3 regions of the Streptomyces sp. NPDC088707 genome follow, and region 1 is predicted to be linked to each of the others. Evidence: riboswitches for the same ligand, from Rfam matches in the RefSeq annotation. Region 1 holds a riboswitch; each other region holds the start of a gene.

Region 1 (4,200 bases):
ACACCGGCGTCCCAGGACCGCCCGGGCCCCGGGCCCGGCGTCGTCGCGATCCTCACCGTCATGGTGCCCGTCCTCGCGGGCGCGGCCGCCGTCATCTTCCTGCTGGTCGGTGCGGTCCTGCATGCCGTCGCCCCCACCGTGGCGTTCGGGGCGACCCTGCTCACGGCGGGCCTGGTCTTCGGCTCGGTGGCGGCCGCCGGACTGCTCGGCGCGGCCGCCGGGCTCCTCGTGACGGCCCTGCGCAACAGTCCGGCCGCGGTGAGCAGGGGCGGTCCGCCCGCACCGGACGACGAACTGACCCGCGCCCGGGAGGCCTGGCGCCGCGCACTCCTCGAACGGGGCATCCTGCCCTTCCTCCGCGACGTCCTCGCCGCCACCACCCCACCCACCGGCCCACCCGGCACCTGACACACCACCGGCCCGCGACTCCCCCGGGGTCGCGGGCCGGCACAGTCTCCGGGCAGCGGTCAGCCAGCCAACGGCGATCAGTCGGCCGACGGCGGTCAGTCCGCCAGCGGCAGGTAGACGCGGTTGCCGGTCGCCGCGAACTCGGCCGACTTCGCGGCCATGCCCGCCTCGATCTCGTCCGCCTTCAGGTCGCCGCCGTGCTCACGCCGGATGTCCTGCGAGATCTTCATGGAGCAGAACTTCGGACCGCACATCGAGCAGAAGTGCGCCGTCTTCGCGGGCTCCGCGGGCAGCGTCTCGTCGTGGAACTCGCGCGCGGTGTCCGGGTCGAGGGCCAGGTTGAACTGGTCCTCCCAGCGGAACTCGAACCGCGCGTCCGAGAGCGCGTCGTCCCATTCCTGCGCGCCGGGGTGCCCCTTGGCGAGGTCCGCCGCGTGGGCCGCGATCTTGTACGTGATGACACCGGTCTTCACGTCGTCGCGGTTGGGCAGGCCCAGGTGCTCCTTGGGCGTCACGTAGCAGAGCATCGCCGTGCCCCACCAGGCGATCATGGCGGCACCGATGCCGGAGGTGATGTGGTCGTACGCGGGAGCGACGTCCGTGGTCAGCGGGCCGAGCGTGTAGAACGGCGCCTCCTCGCAGATCTCCTGCTGGAGGTCGATGTTCTCCTTGATCTTGTGCATCGGGACGTGGCCCGGGCCCTCGATCATGGTCTGCACGTTGTGGCGCTTCGCGATCGTGTTGAGCTCGCCGAGCGTGCGCAGCTCCGCGAACTGCGCCGCGTCGTTGGCGTCCGCGATGGAGCCGGGGCGCAGGCCGTCACCCAGGGAGTACGTGACGTCGTACGTCGCGAGGATCTCGCAGAGCTCCTCGAAGTGCGTGTAGAGGAAGTTCTCCTTGTGGTGCGCGAGACACCAGGCGGCCATGATCGAGCCGCCGCGCGAGACGATGCCGGTCTTGCGGCGCGCGGTGAGGGGCACGTACGGCAGGAGTACGCCGGCGTGCACCGTCATGTAGTCCACGCCCTGCTCGGCCTGCTCGATGACCGTGTCCTTGTAGATCTCCCAGGTCAGGTCCTCGGCGCGGCCGTCGACCTTCTCCAGCGCCTGGTAGAGCGGCACGGTGCCGATGGGCACGGGGGAGTTGCGCAGGACCCACTCGCGGGTGGTGTGGATGTTGCGGCCGGTGGACAGGTCCATGACCGTGTCGGCGCCCCACTTGGTCGCCCAGGTCATCTTCTCCACCTCCTCCTCGATGGAGGAGGTGACGGCGGAGTTGCCGATGTTGGCGTTGACCTTCACCAGGAACCGCTTGCCGATGATCATCGGCTCGATCTCCGGGTGGTTGACGTTCGCCGGGAGCACCGCGCGGCCCGCGGCGATCTCCTCCCGTACGACCTCGGGGGAGACGTTCTCCCGGATCGCCACGTACTCCATCTCCGGGGTGATCTCCCCCCGGCGGGCGTACGCGAGCTGGGTCACGGCCTGGCCGTCGCGGCCGCGGCGCGGCACACGCGGCCGGCCGGGGAAGACCGCGTCGAGGTTCCTCAGTCCCCCGCCGCGCGGCGAGGTGTGCTTGATGCCGTCGTCCTCGGGGCGGGCCGGGCGGCCCGCGTACTCCTCGGTGTCGCCGCGCGCGATGATCCAGTTCTCGCGCAGCGGCGGAAGGCCCCGCCGCACGTCGGTGTCGACGGTGGGGTCGGTGTACGGGCCGGACGTGTCGTACAGCGTGACGTCCTTGCCGTTGGTGAGGTGCACCTGACGGACCGGCACCCTGAGGTCGGGGCGCGAGCCCTGGACGTACCCCTTGTGCCAGCCCGGCGTGCGGGCGCCGTCGGCAGAGGTGTCGTCCTGCTCGGAGGCAGGCGTGCGTGCATCCTGAATGGTCATGAGACCGATCTCCCTACGCCGGCATTACCCGGTAACAGGTTCGGCGGTCGGCGCAGCCTCCTCCCGTACGTACATCAGTACGCGCGTACGGTGATCAGCGCCCTCTCAGCCCGGTGCTCCGAGCTCCCGCGTGTGCAAAGGTGCCACCACGCTAGCGTCATCCCTGGCGTGCTGAACAGTGGGCCCCCGCCGTTCTTGCGATGATCGGTCGGTGACTTCCCCCCAACAGACTCCCGAGCCGCACGGCCACGACCAGGATCACAGCCCTCACGGGCACGGTTCCGCGCACGGATCCCACAGATCGCACGGGTCCCACGGATCGCAGGGATCCCACGGATCGCACGGGCACGGTCCGGCGCACGGATCCCACGGGCACAGCCACAGCCACGGGCCCGCCATCCCGGTGTCCCGGCATCTGCGCAGGGTCATCGCCGCGATCCTGATCCCCTTCGCCACGGCGGTCGTGGTCGGGCTCGTGGTCCTGTGGCCCGGTGGCACCCCGCCGCACGAGCGCACCGGTGTCGGCTTCGACCGGCAGACCGAGCAGGGCAAGGTGGTCGCCGTCCAGCACGTGGACTGCGCCTCCGTGAACGCGGGACAGGTCCCGCCGACCGGCGACACCTCGACCCCGTCGGGACGCGAGGCGGTCAACGCGCAGCAGGGGGAGTGCGCGAAGGCGACGATCGAGGTCACCAGCGGTCCGGAGAAGGGGCGCACGTTCACCGAGATCGTGCAGCCGGACGCGCCGCGCCAACTGCACGAGGGTCAGGGCGTGGTGGTGGCGTACGCCCCCGACGCCCCGCGCGATCTGCAGTACTCGGTCACCGATGTGAACCGGAAGCTCCCGCTGGCCGTGCTCGCCGGGATCTTCGCCGTCGCGGTCGTGGTCGTCGGCCGGATGAAGGGCGTGATGGCCCTCATCGCGCTGGTCGTCAGCTTCCTGATCCTGACGTTCTTCATCCTGCCGGCGATCCTGGAGGGGTCGAACCCCCTGGTCGTGGCGGTGGTCGGATCGAGCGCGATCATGCTGATCGCGCTCTACATGTGCCACGGGCTGTCGGCCCGTACCTCGGTCGCGGTGCTCGGGACGCTGATCTCCCTGCTGCTGACCGGTCTGCTCGGTTCGGTGTTCATCGGCTGGGCCTCGCTGAGCGGCAACACCGACGACAACACCGGCCTGATCCACGGCCTGTACCCGGACATCGACATGTCCGGCCTGCTCCTGGCCGGAGTGATCATCGGTTCGCTCGGTGTGCTCGACGACGTCACGGTCACCCAGACGTCCGCGGTCTGGGAACTGAACCAGGCCGACCCTGGCATGGGGCCGCGCGCGCTGTACCGGGCCGGGATCCGGATCGGCCGCGACCACATCGCCTCGGTCGTGAACACGCTGATGCTCGCCTACGCGGGTGCCGCCCTCCCGCTGCTGCTGCTCTTCTCCATCGCGCAGAGCAGCATGGGGACGGTGGCCAACAGCGAGCTGGTCGCCGAGGAGATCGTCCGGACGCTCGTCGGGTCGATCGGTCTGGTCGCCGCCGTGCCGCTCACCACCGTGCTCGCGGCCCTGGTGGTCTCCGCCGACCGCAAGGGCGCCGAGGGCCGGCCGGGCACGGACATCGGGAAGCCCGCGGCGGTACGGGGCGGACGGCGCCGCCGCGCGAAGTGAGGTACACCGGTCGGCAGGCGCCGAGCCGGTACGTGGGGACGCGCGCCGAGCCGGTACGCGGGACAGGCGCAGAGCCGGTACGCGCGGACGGCCGCAGGCTCAGGCGGCCGGGCCCGCGTTCTCCTCGGCCAGAATCCGGCCCAGTGCGGCCTCCAGGTTGTCCTCGAAGTCGCCGAGCGTCCGTTCCTGGCCGAGTGGAACCAGTTTGTCCGTACGGTCGAGGAAGGCGACCAGCGG
Region 2 (4,200 bases), on a different contig from region 1:
TCAGGATCGCCCAGACCGTGGTGTCGAGCCGTACGCCCCACAGCTCGTCCAGGAGCCCGCCGCGACCGACGAGCGCCAGGAAGGCCGTACCGACCATGACGGTCGGCATCACGAAGGGCACGGTGACGACCGCGCGCAGCAGCCCCTTCCCGCGGAACTCGAAGCGCGCGAAGACGTATGCGCCGGGCAGCGCGATCAGCAGGGTGAGACCGGTGGAGGCGAGCGCCTGCCAGAGCGTGAACCACAGGACGTCGAGGATCTCCGGCCGGCTCAGCGTCTCGCCGAACCGGCCGAACTGCCACACGCCGTCGACGCGCAGCCCGCGCTCGACGATCGAGACGACGGGCCAGGCGAAGAAGAGCGCGAAGAAGGCGACGGGCGCGACCATCAGGCCGAGCCGCGCCGCGCTTCCCCGGCGGTCGGGGACTACTTCAGAACGAGCGACGACCACTGCTGGATCCACGGGTCACGCTTCTCGGCGATCTTCTCCGGCGTCATCGTCTCCGGCTTGTCGACGACCACGCCGTGCTGGGTGAACAGCTCGGGCAGGGCCGCGTCCTTCGCCACCGGGTTGACGAACATCTGGAGCGGCATGTCCTCCTGGAACTTCTTGGAGATCAGGAAGTCGATCAGCGCCTTGCCGCCCTCGGGGTTCTTCGCGCCGTTCAGCAGACCAGCGAACTCGATCTGCCGGAAGCAGGTGCCGGTGGAGACCCCGGTGGGGGCCACCTTCGGCTGCGGCTCGCCGTAGAGCACCTCGACCGGCGGGCTGGAGGCGTACGACACGACGAGCGGACGGTCGCCCTTGGCCTGCTTGCCGCCGGCCGAGCCGGAGAACTCCTGGTTGTAGGCGAGCTCCCAGCTGTCGACGGTCTTCACGCCGTTGGCCTTGAGCTTCGTCCAGTAGTCCTGCCAGCCCTCGTCCCCGTACTTCGCGGCCGTACCGAGGAGGAAGCCGAGGCCCGGGGAGGACCGCTCGGGGTTCTCGACGACGAGCAGGTTCTTGTACGCGGGCTTCGCCAGGTCGTCGAAGGTCACCGGCGGCGCCAGCTTCCTGTCGGCGAAGTACGACTTGTCGTAGTTGACGCAGATGTCACCGGAGTCGATCGGCGTGACCCGCCGCTGCTCCTTGTCGAGCTGGTACGCGGCCGGGAGGCGGTCGAGGCCCTTCGCCGCGTACGGCACGAAGATGCCGTTGTCGAGGGCGCGGGACAGCAGGGTGTTGTCGACGCCGAAGAAGACGTCGCCCTGCGGGGAGCCCTTGGTCAGGATCTCCTTGTTGACGGCCTCGCCCGCGTCGCCGCTCTTCAGCACCTTGACGGTGAAGCCGGTCTGCTTGGTGAACTCGGCCAGCACCTCCTTGGAGGCGTTGAACGAGTCGTGACTCACGAGGGTCACGGTCTTCGGCGCCGGGGCGCCGGACTTGCCGGCGGCCTCGCGGACGTCGTCCGTGCCGCAGGCGGCAAGGGTGGTGACGCCCAGCGCCGCGACGAGCGCGGCGGCGGCGGCCTTCTTGATGCTCACCGGAGTGGTGCTCACTGAGATTCCTCCTGGGTATGACCAGGAAGAGACGCGGCCCTGCCCACGACCGGCGGACCGGACGCGGGCAGGGCGCAACAGCTTGAGTTAACGACCGAACTTCCTACCCAGAATGACCTGGGCAAGGTTCAGAGGGTCTGCGGTCCTACGGTGACCGCACTCTCAGCGCTGTGGCGCTCCCCTGTCGGAATATGGAGATGTGTTCGACCTCAGAGTACAAGGTCAGCGCTCGGCGGCCGCCAGCTGTCCACAGGCACCGTCGATCTCCTGGCCGCGGGTGTCCCGCACGGTCACCGGCACGCCGTGGCGGGCGATGGCCTCGACGAAGGCCTTCTCGTCCTCCGGACGCGACGCCGTCCACTTCGAACCCGGCGTCGGGTTCAGCGGGATCAGGTTGACGTGCACCCGACGCCCCTTGAGCAGCCGGCCCAGCAGGTCACCGCGCCACGCCTGGTCGTTGATGTCCCGGATGAGCGCGTACTCGATGGAGATCCGGCGGCCGGACTTCTCCGCGTACTCCCAGGCGGCGTCCAGGACCTCACGCACCTTCCAGCGCGTGTTGACCGGCACCAGGGTGTCCCGGAGCTCGTCGTCCGGGGCGTGCAGCGAGACCGCGAGCCGGCACTTGAAGCCCTCGTCGGCGAACCGCAGCATCGCGGGCACGAGCCCGACGGTGGAGACGGTGATCCCGCGCTGCGAGAGCCCGAGGCCGTCCGGCTCGGGGTCGGTGAGGCGCCGGACGGCACCGACGACCCGCTTGTAGTTCGCGAGCGGCTCGCCCATGCCCATGAACACGATGTTGGAGAGCCGCGCCGGTCCCCCGGGCACCTCCCCGTCCCGCAGCGACCGCATGCCGTCCACGATCTGGTGCACGATCTCGGCGGTCGACAGGTTCCGGTCGAGCCCGGCCTGCCCCGTCGCGCAGAACGGGCAGTTCATCCCGCAGCCGGCCTGCGAGGAGATGCACATGGTCACCCGGTCCGGGTAGCGCATGAGCACCGACTCGACGAGCGTGCCGTCGTGCAGCCGCCACAGGGTCTTGCGGGTGGTGTCGTCGTCGCACGAGATGTGCCGCACCACGGACATCAGATCGGGAAGCAGCTCCCCGGCCAGCTTCTCCCGCGAGGCGGCCGGAATGTCCGTCCACTCGGCGGGATCGTGCGCGTACCGCGCGAAGTAGTGGGTGGACAGCTGCTTGGCGCGGAACGGCTTCTCGCCGATCGCGGCGACGGCCTCCTTCCGCTCGGCAGGCGTGAGGTCGGCCAGGTGCCGCGGCGGCTTCTTGGCTCCGCGGGGGGCGACGAAAGTGAGTTCTCCGGGCTTGGGCATGGTGGTACCAGTGTCGCAGACGCGCGCCCGTGGCCCGGTTCGCCGTTTCAGGGGGTGGGGGCCCGGGGCTGGGTCCGGGGGATGCGGTGGGTGAAGAAGAGCGCGACGACGGACGCGCCGGCCAGGATCGCGAGGGCTGCCTTCAGGCCGTCCAGCCGGGCGGCCTCGTTCGCCTCCAGGGCGGCCTCGGACACCGCCTCGCTGGTGCCCGCCTCGTCGAGGGCGGTCGTCAGCTGGGCGTCCGAGAGGAACGGGACGCCGCTCTGGAGCTCGACGACCGCCTGGCTCTTCACCTCGGCCGGGATGGCCGGGTTCCGCTCCACGGCACCCAGGAACGACGAGGTGAGCGCGGCGATCATCAGGGAGCCCGCGAGCGCCGTGCCCATCGAGGAGCCGAGGTTGGTGACGGCGTTCTGGATGCCTCCGACCTCCGCGCTCTGCCGGTCCGGGACCGCGGAGACCGTGACCGATCCGAGCTGGGAGGCCAGGGCCCCCATCCCGAACCCGATGAGCAGCAGCGGGACGGTGACGATCTCCGCTCCGGCGTCCGCGTCCAGTGCGGCCATCAGGGCGACCGCACCGGCGAGGAGCGCCAGCACCCCGATCCGCACCACCCGCCGGGGCGAGACGTCCGGGAGGAAGCGCGGGATGAGGACCGCGGCGGCGAGCAGCGTCAGCGAGAGCGGCAGGATCCGGGCGCCGGTCTGCAGCGCGGACAGACCGAGGGCCACGGACAGGTAGAGCGGGACGACGAAGAAGACGCCCATCTGCACGAGGTACTGGAAGAAGAACATCGTCAGACCGCCGGTGAGCTGCTTGTTCCGCAGCATGGCCGGGTCGACGAGCGGTTCCCGGCCGCGCTCGACGAGCCGGGCCTCCCAGCGGAGGAACAGGTACACCAGGAGGAGACCCGCCAGCATCAGCCACACGGTCAGCGACACCCCGAGCCATGCGGGTGCGTCCGCCTTCGGCTGGACCCAGCCCCATTCGTCCGAACGCAGGACGCCGTAGACGAAGATCCCCAGCCCGGCGGCGGACAGGACGGCGCCGACGAGGTCGATGCGCGGGTGTGACTCGTCGCCGGCGTCGGCGATGCGGCGGGCGAACACCAGGATGACGAGCACGACCAGGACCTCGCCGGCGAACACCCAGCGCCAGGAGAAGTAGGTCGTGGCGATGCCGCCGATGAGCGGTCCGAGCCCGATGGCCACGGCACCCGCCGCTGCCACGATGCCGTACGCCGCGGCCCGGCCCTCGGTGGGGAAGTTGCCGGCCACGAGTGCCACGATCGACGGCAGGATGAGCGCCGCCCCGATGCCTTCGAGGAACGAC
Region 3 (4,200 bases), on a different contig from region 1:
GGCCGTGCGCCCCCGACTGCGACCCACCTGTGACGAGCCCCGCACGACCCGGGGCCGCGCCGGGCCCGCCGCGCCCTGACCCGCAGGTGGGCGCCGGACTGCGGGACGCTGCCCACACGCGCGGGGGCCGCTGCCCGTGTGGAGGTGGAGGCGCGGGCACGGCCCCGGGGGTCAGAAGGCGGGGCGCTCCGGATCCAGGGCGGGGCGGCCTTCCCTCGGGGACGACGCCTCCGCGAAGTGCCGCCGGGGGATCCGCCCCGCCCGGTGGGCGAGCCGCCCCGCCTCCACCGCGTGCCGCATCGCCGAAGCCATCAGGACCGGCTCCTGCGCGCGGGTCACCGCCGACGCCAGCATCACCGCCGCACACCCCAGCTCCATCGCGAGCGCCGCGTCCGACGCCGTGCCTGCCCCCGCGTCGAGGATCACCGGCACCCCCGCCCGTTCCGCGATCAGCTGGAAGTTGTGCGGGTTGCGGATGCCGAGGCCCGAGCCGATCGGGGAGCCGAGCGGCATGATCGCCGCGCAGCCCACGTCCTCCAGCTTCCGCGCGAGGACCGGGTCGTCGTTGGTGTAGGGGAGGACGGTGAAGCCGTCGTCGACCAGCGTCTCGGCCGCCACGAGGAGCTCCTCCCCGTCGGGCAGCAGCGTCCGCTCGTCGGCGACGACCTCCAGCTTGATCCAGTCGGTGCCGAGCGCCTCGCGGGCCAGGCGGGCGGTGAGGACCGCCTCGCCGGCCGTGAAGCAGCCCGCCGTGTTGGGCAGGACCCGGATGCCGAGCCGTTCCAGGACGGAGAGGACCGAGCCCTGCACGGTCGGGTCCAGGCGCCGCATCGCGACCGTCGTCAGCTCCGTGCCGCTGGCGACCAGCGAGCGCTCCAGGACGTCGAGGCTGGGCGCCCCGCCGGTGCCCATGATGAGCCGCGAGGAGAACTCCGTACCGCCGAGGGTGAACACGTCGTCGGACATCGCGCTCAGCCTCCCTGGACCGCGGTCAGGACTTCCACCCGGTCGCCTTCGCCGAGGAGTGTCGTCTCCCATTCGCCGCGCGGGACGACCGTCTCGTTGAGGGCGGCGGCGACCCCGGAGCGGGCCTGGGTCAGGGTCGCCACGAGGGCGTCGAGGGAGACGGGGCCGGAGAGCACACGGGCCTCTCCGTTCACGGACACGTTCATGCGGGCTGCTCCTGACGTACGGGCGCGGGCGCGGGGGAGAAACGGCGGGGGGTGAAGGGGCGGGCCTCGTCGGGGAGGACCCCCGTGGTGAGCACCGCGGCCATGACGTCGCCGGTGATCGGGGTGAGTAGGACCCCGTTGCGGTAGTGGCCGGTGGCCAGGTGCAGGCCGGGCAGGGCGGTGGGGCCGAGCAGCGGCGCGTTGTCGGGCGACGCGGGGCGCAGACCCGCCCGGGTCTCGGTCAGCGGGAGCTCGGTGAGCCCGGGCACGAGCTCGTGGGCGTCGCGCAGCAGCTCGTACACCCCGCCCGCCGTCACCGTGGTGTCCCAGCCGAGCTCCTCGCTGGTGGCGCCGACGACCAGTTCGCCGTTCTCGCGGGGCACCAGGTAGACGTGGCTGCCGCGGACGACGGCCCGGACCGTCCGGGAGAGGAACGGGGCGTACGGGGCCGGTACGCGCAGCCGCAGCACCTGGCCCTTCACCGGGCGCACCGGCGGAACCACCTCGTCCGGCACGCCCGCGAGACGGCCGCTCAGGCTGCCTGCGGCGAGGACGACCTGGTCGGCCGTCAGTTCCCCGCCCCCGGCGAGCACGACACCGCGCGCCCGGTCCCGTACCACCGTCAGGCTCCGCGCGAGGTCGCGGTGGAAGACCACCCCGGCCCGCTCGCAGGCGACGAGGAGCGCGGCGGCGAGCCGGCGCGGATCGACCTGGTGGTCGCCGTCCACTCGGAGCCCGCCGCGCACTCCCGGGGCCAGCATCGGTTCGAGGCGGCGGCACTCGCGGCCGCTGAGCCACTCCGATGTGAGCCCGCAGCGGGTCTGCAGGGCGTGCAGTTCGCGCAGGTGGGCCCGGTCGTCGGCGTCGAGGGCGACGGCGAGGGTGCCGCAGGCGCGGTGACCGACGTCGTGGCCGGTGGCCTCCTGCAGCTCGGCCACGAACGCGGGATAGCGCGCGGCGGAGGCGAGGTTGAGCCCGAGGAGGGTCTCCTCGCCGTAGTGGAGTTCGGTGACGGCGGCGAGCATCCCGGCCGCGACGCGGGCGGCGCCGCCGCCCGGTGCCGGATCGATCACGGCGGTGCGCAGACCGCGTCGCGCGGCCCGCCAGGCCGTGACCAGGCCGATGATGCCGCCCCCGACGACGAGGACGTCGGCGCCGCGGGCACCGGCGCCGCGGACGGCGGACGGACCCGCTTCGGGCGGACCCGCTTCCGGCGCGGCGGCGTCCGGCACGTCCGCTCCGGACGCGGGGTCCTCGGACACATGGACTTCGGAAGAACGCATGGGCGTCCAGCCCCTCCCTTCGCCGGCATGACCCGGATCAGGTTCGTACGGTCGGAGGCCGTCCCAGCCTCCCTCTCAGCCCGGTGCGTCCGGGCTCCCGCGAGTGCTTTACGCCCGACACACTAGCTTCCGCCTCCGGGGGCCGCAGACCCCTCCCTTCCTGACGATCCGTCAGATGCGTAAGGTGGTCGGGTGAGCGAGCAGAAGCAGGCACAGCAGCACGTCGTGATCGTCGGCGCCGGGATGGCGGGCGTCCAGACCGCCGTCGCCCTGCGCGAACGGGGTTTCACCGGCCCCGTGACCCTCATCGGGGCCGAGCCCCACCAGCCCTACGACCGGCCCCCGCTCTCCAAGGCCGTCCTTCTCGGCAAGGCCGAGGGCTCCGCCTTCGACATCGACTTCGAGGAGCTCGGCGTCGAACTCCGCCTCGGCCTCGACGTCACCGGGCTGCGCGCCGACGACCACGAGATCGACACCGAGGCCGGGCCCGTCGCGTACGACGTCCTGGTCGTCGCCACCGGCGCCCAGCCGATCACCCTGCCCGGCACCGAGGGCGTCCCCGGGGTCCATCTGCTGCGGACCCTCGACGACGCCGTCCGCCTCGGCCCCGTCCTGGAGCGCCGGCACAGCGTCGTGGTCGTCGGAGCCGGCTGGATCGGCGCCGAGTTCGCCACCGCCGCCCGCGAGGCCGGCTGCGCCGTCACCGTCGTCGAGGCGGCCGACCGCCCCCTCGCCGGAGCCCTGCCCGCCGAGGTCACCGCCCCCATGGCCGAGTGGTACGGCGAGAACGGCGCCGAGCTCCTCACCCACGCGCGCGTCCGCACCGTCGAGCCCGGTGCGCCGGGCAGGGTCGTCCTCGCCGACGGCCGCGAGCTGCCCGCCGACGCCGTCGTCGTCGGCATCGGCGCCGTCCCCGCCACCGGATGGCTCACCGGCTCCGGGATCACCCTCGACCCGAGCGGCGCCGTCACCGCCGACGAGCGGCTGCGCACCAGCCTGCCCGATGTGTACGCCGTCGGGGACTGCGCCTCCTTCCCCTCCGTCCGCTACGGGCGGCGCCTCCTCGTCCACCACTGGGACAACGCGCTCCAGGGCCCCCGCACGGTCGCCGCGACGATCACCGGGGCCGGTGCGGAGGCGGACTCCGGGCCGTACGACCCCGTCCCGTACTTCTGGTCCGAGCAGTTCGGCCGCTTCGTCCAGTACGCCGGGCACCACGCGGACGCGGACCGGCTGATCCGGCGCGGCGACCCGGCGGAGAAGAGCTGGTCCGTGCTGTGGCTGCGGGCCGGGGTCCCGGTGGCCCTGCTCGCGGTCGGCCGCCCCCGCGACCTGGCCCAGGGCCGCAAGCTCATCGAGACGGCCACCGCGGTCGACCCCGCCCGCGCGGCGGACCCCTCCGTCCCCCTCAAGGCGGCAGTGGTCTAGGGCCCGACTACCGGCTGTCAGTCCGGGATGGCAGGCTTGTCCTGTGACCGAGATTGACGTAAAGATCGATGCGCTCGTCCCCGCCTGGCTCTATGTGCCCGACATCGCGGAGATGCTCGATGTCGAGGTGACGCGCGTGCGGCAGCTGATCAAGGACGGTCAGCTCATCGCCGTGCGCCGTGGAGAGAACAACGCCCTGCAGGTCCCCGCCGCCTTCATCCAGGGCGACAAGATCGTCAAGGGGCTTGTCGGGCTGCTGACCGTGCTGCGGGACGACGGCTTCACCGACGAGGAGATGCTGGAGTGGCTCTTCACTC

Evidence for each region. A riboswitch is a leader RNA that binds a small molecule or an ion and turns the genes downstream of it on or off. The one in region 1 is predicted to bind thiamine pyrophosphate.
Region 2: it holds a riboswitch for thiamine pyrophosphate, as region 1 does, so the genes downstream of both, ACIP84_RS33665 (thiamine ABC transporter substrate binding subunit) here and thiC (phosphomethylpyrimidine synthase ThiC) in region 1, are expected to answer to the same signal.
Region 3: it holds a riboswitch for thiamine pyrophosphate, as region 1 does, so the genes downstream of both, thiO (glycine oxidase ThiO) here and thiC (phosphomethylpyrimidine synthase ThiC) in region 1, are expected to answer to the same signal.

The regions. Positions count from the first base shown of each region.
Region 1 covers NZ_JBIVLV010000003.1:486,357-490,556, reverse strand. The annotation lists gene ACIP84_RS13030 (hypothetical protein) at 1-408, shown strand, start outside; gene thiC (phosphomethylpyrimidine synthase ThiC) at 504-2,297, opposite strand; TPP riboswitch at 2,291-2,437, opposite strand; gene ACIP84_RS13020 (YibE/F family protein) at 2,509-3,963, shown strand; gene ACIP84_RS13015 (SsgA family sporulation/cell division regulator) at 4,063-4,200, opposite strand, start outside.
Region 2 covers NZ_JBIVLV010000014.1:113,073-117,272, reverse strand. The annotation lists gene ACIP84_RS33670 (ABC transporter permease) at 1-388, opposite strand, end outside; gene ACIP84_RS33665 (thiamine ABC transporter substrate binding subunit) at 427-1,539, opposite strand; TPP riboswitch at 1,622-1,732, opposite strand; gene rlmN (23S rRNA (adenine(2503)-C(2))-methyltransferase RlmN) at 1,762-2,868, opposite strand; gene ACIP84_RS33655 (MFS transporter) at 2,916-4,200, opposite strand, start outside.
Region 3 covers NZ_JBIVLV010000005.1:200,373-204,572, forward strand. The annotation lists gene ACIP84_RS17380 (thiazole synthase) at 172-966, opposite strand; gene thiS (sulfur carrier protein ThiS) at 972-1,172, opposite strand; gene thiO (glycine oxidase ThiO) at 1,169-2,455, opposite strand; TPP riboswitch at 2,453-2,566, opposite strand; gene ACIP84_RS17395 (NAD(P)/FAD-dependent oxidoreductase) at 2,648-3,883, shown strand; gene ACIP84_RS17400 (Rv2175c family DNA-binding protein) at 3,927-4,200, shown strand, end outside.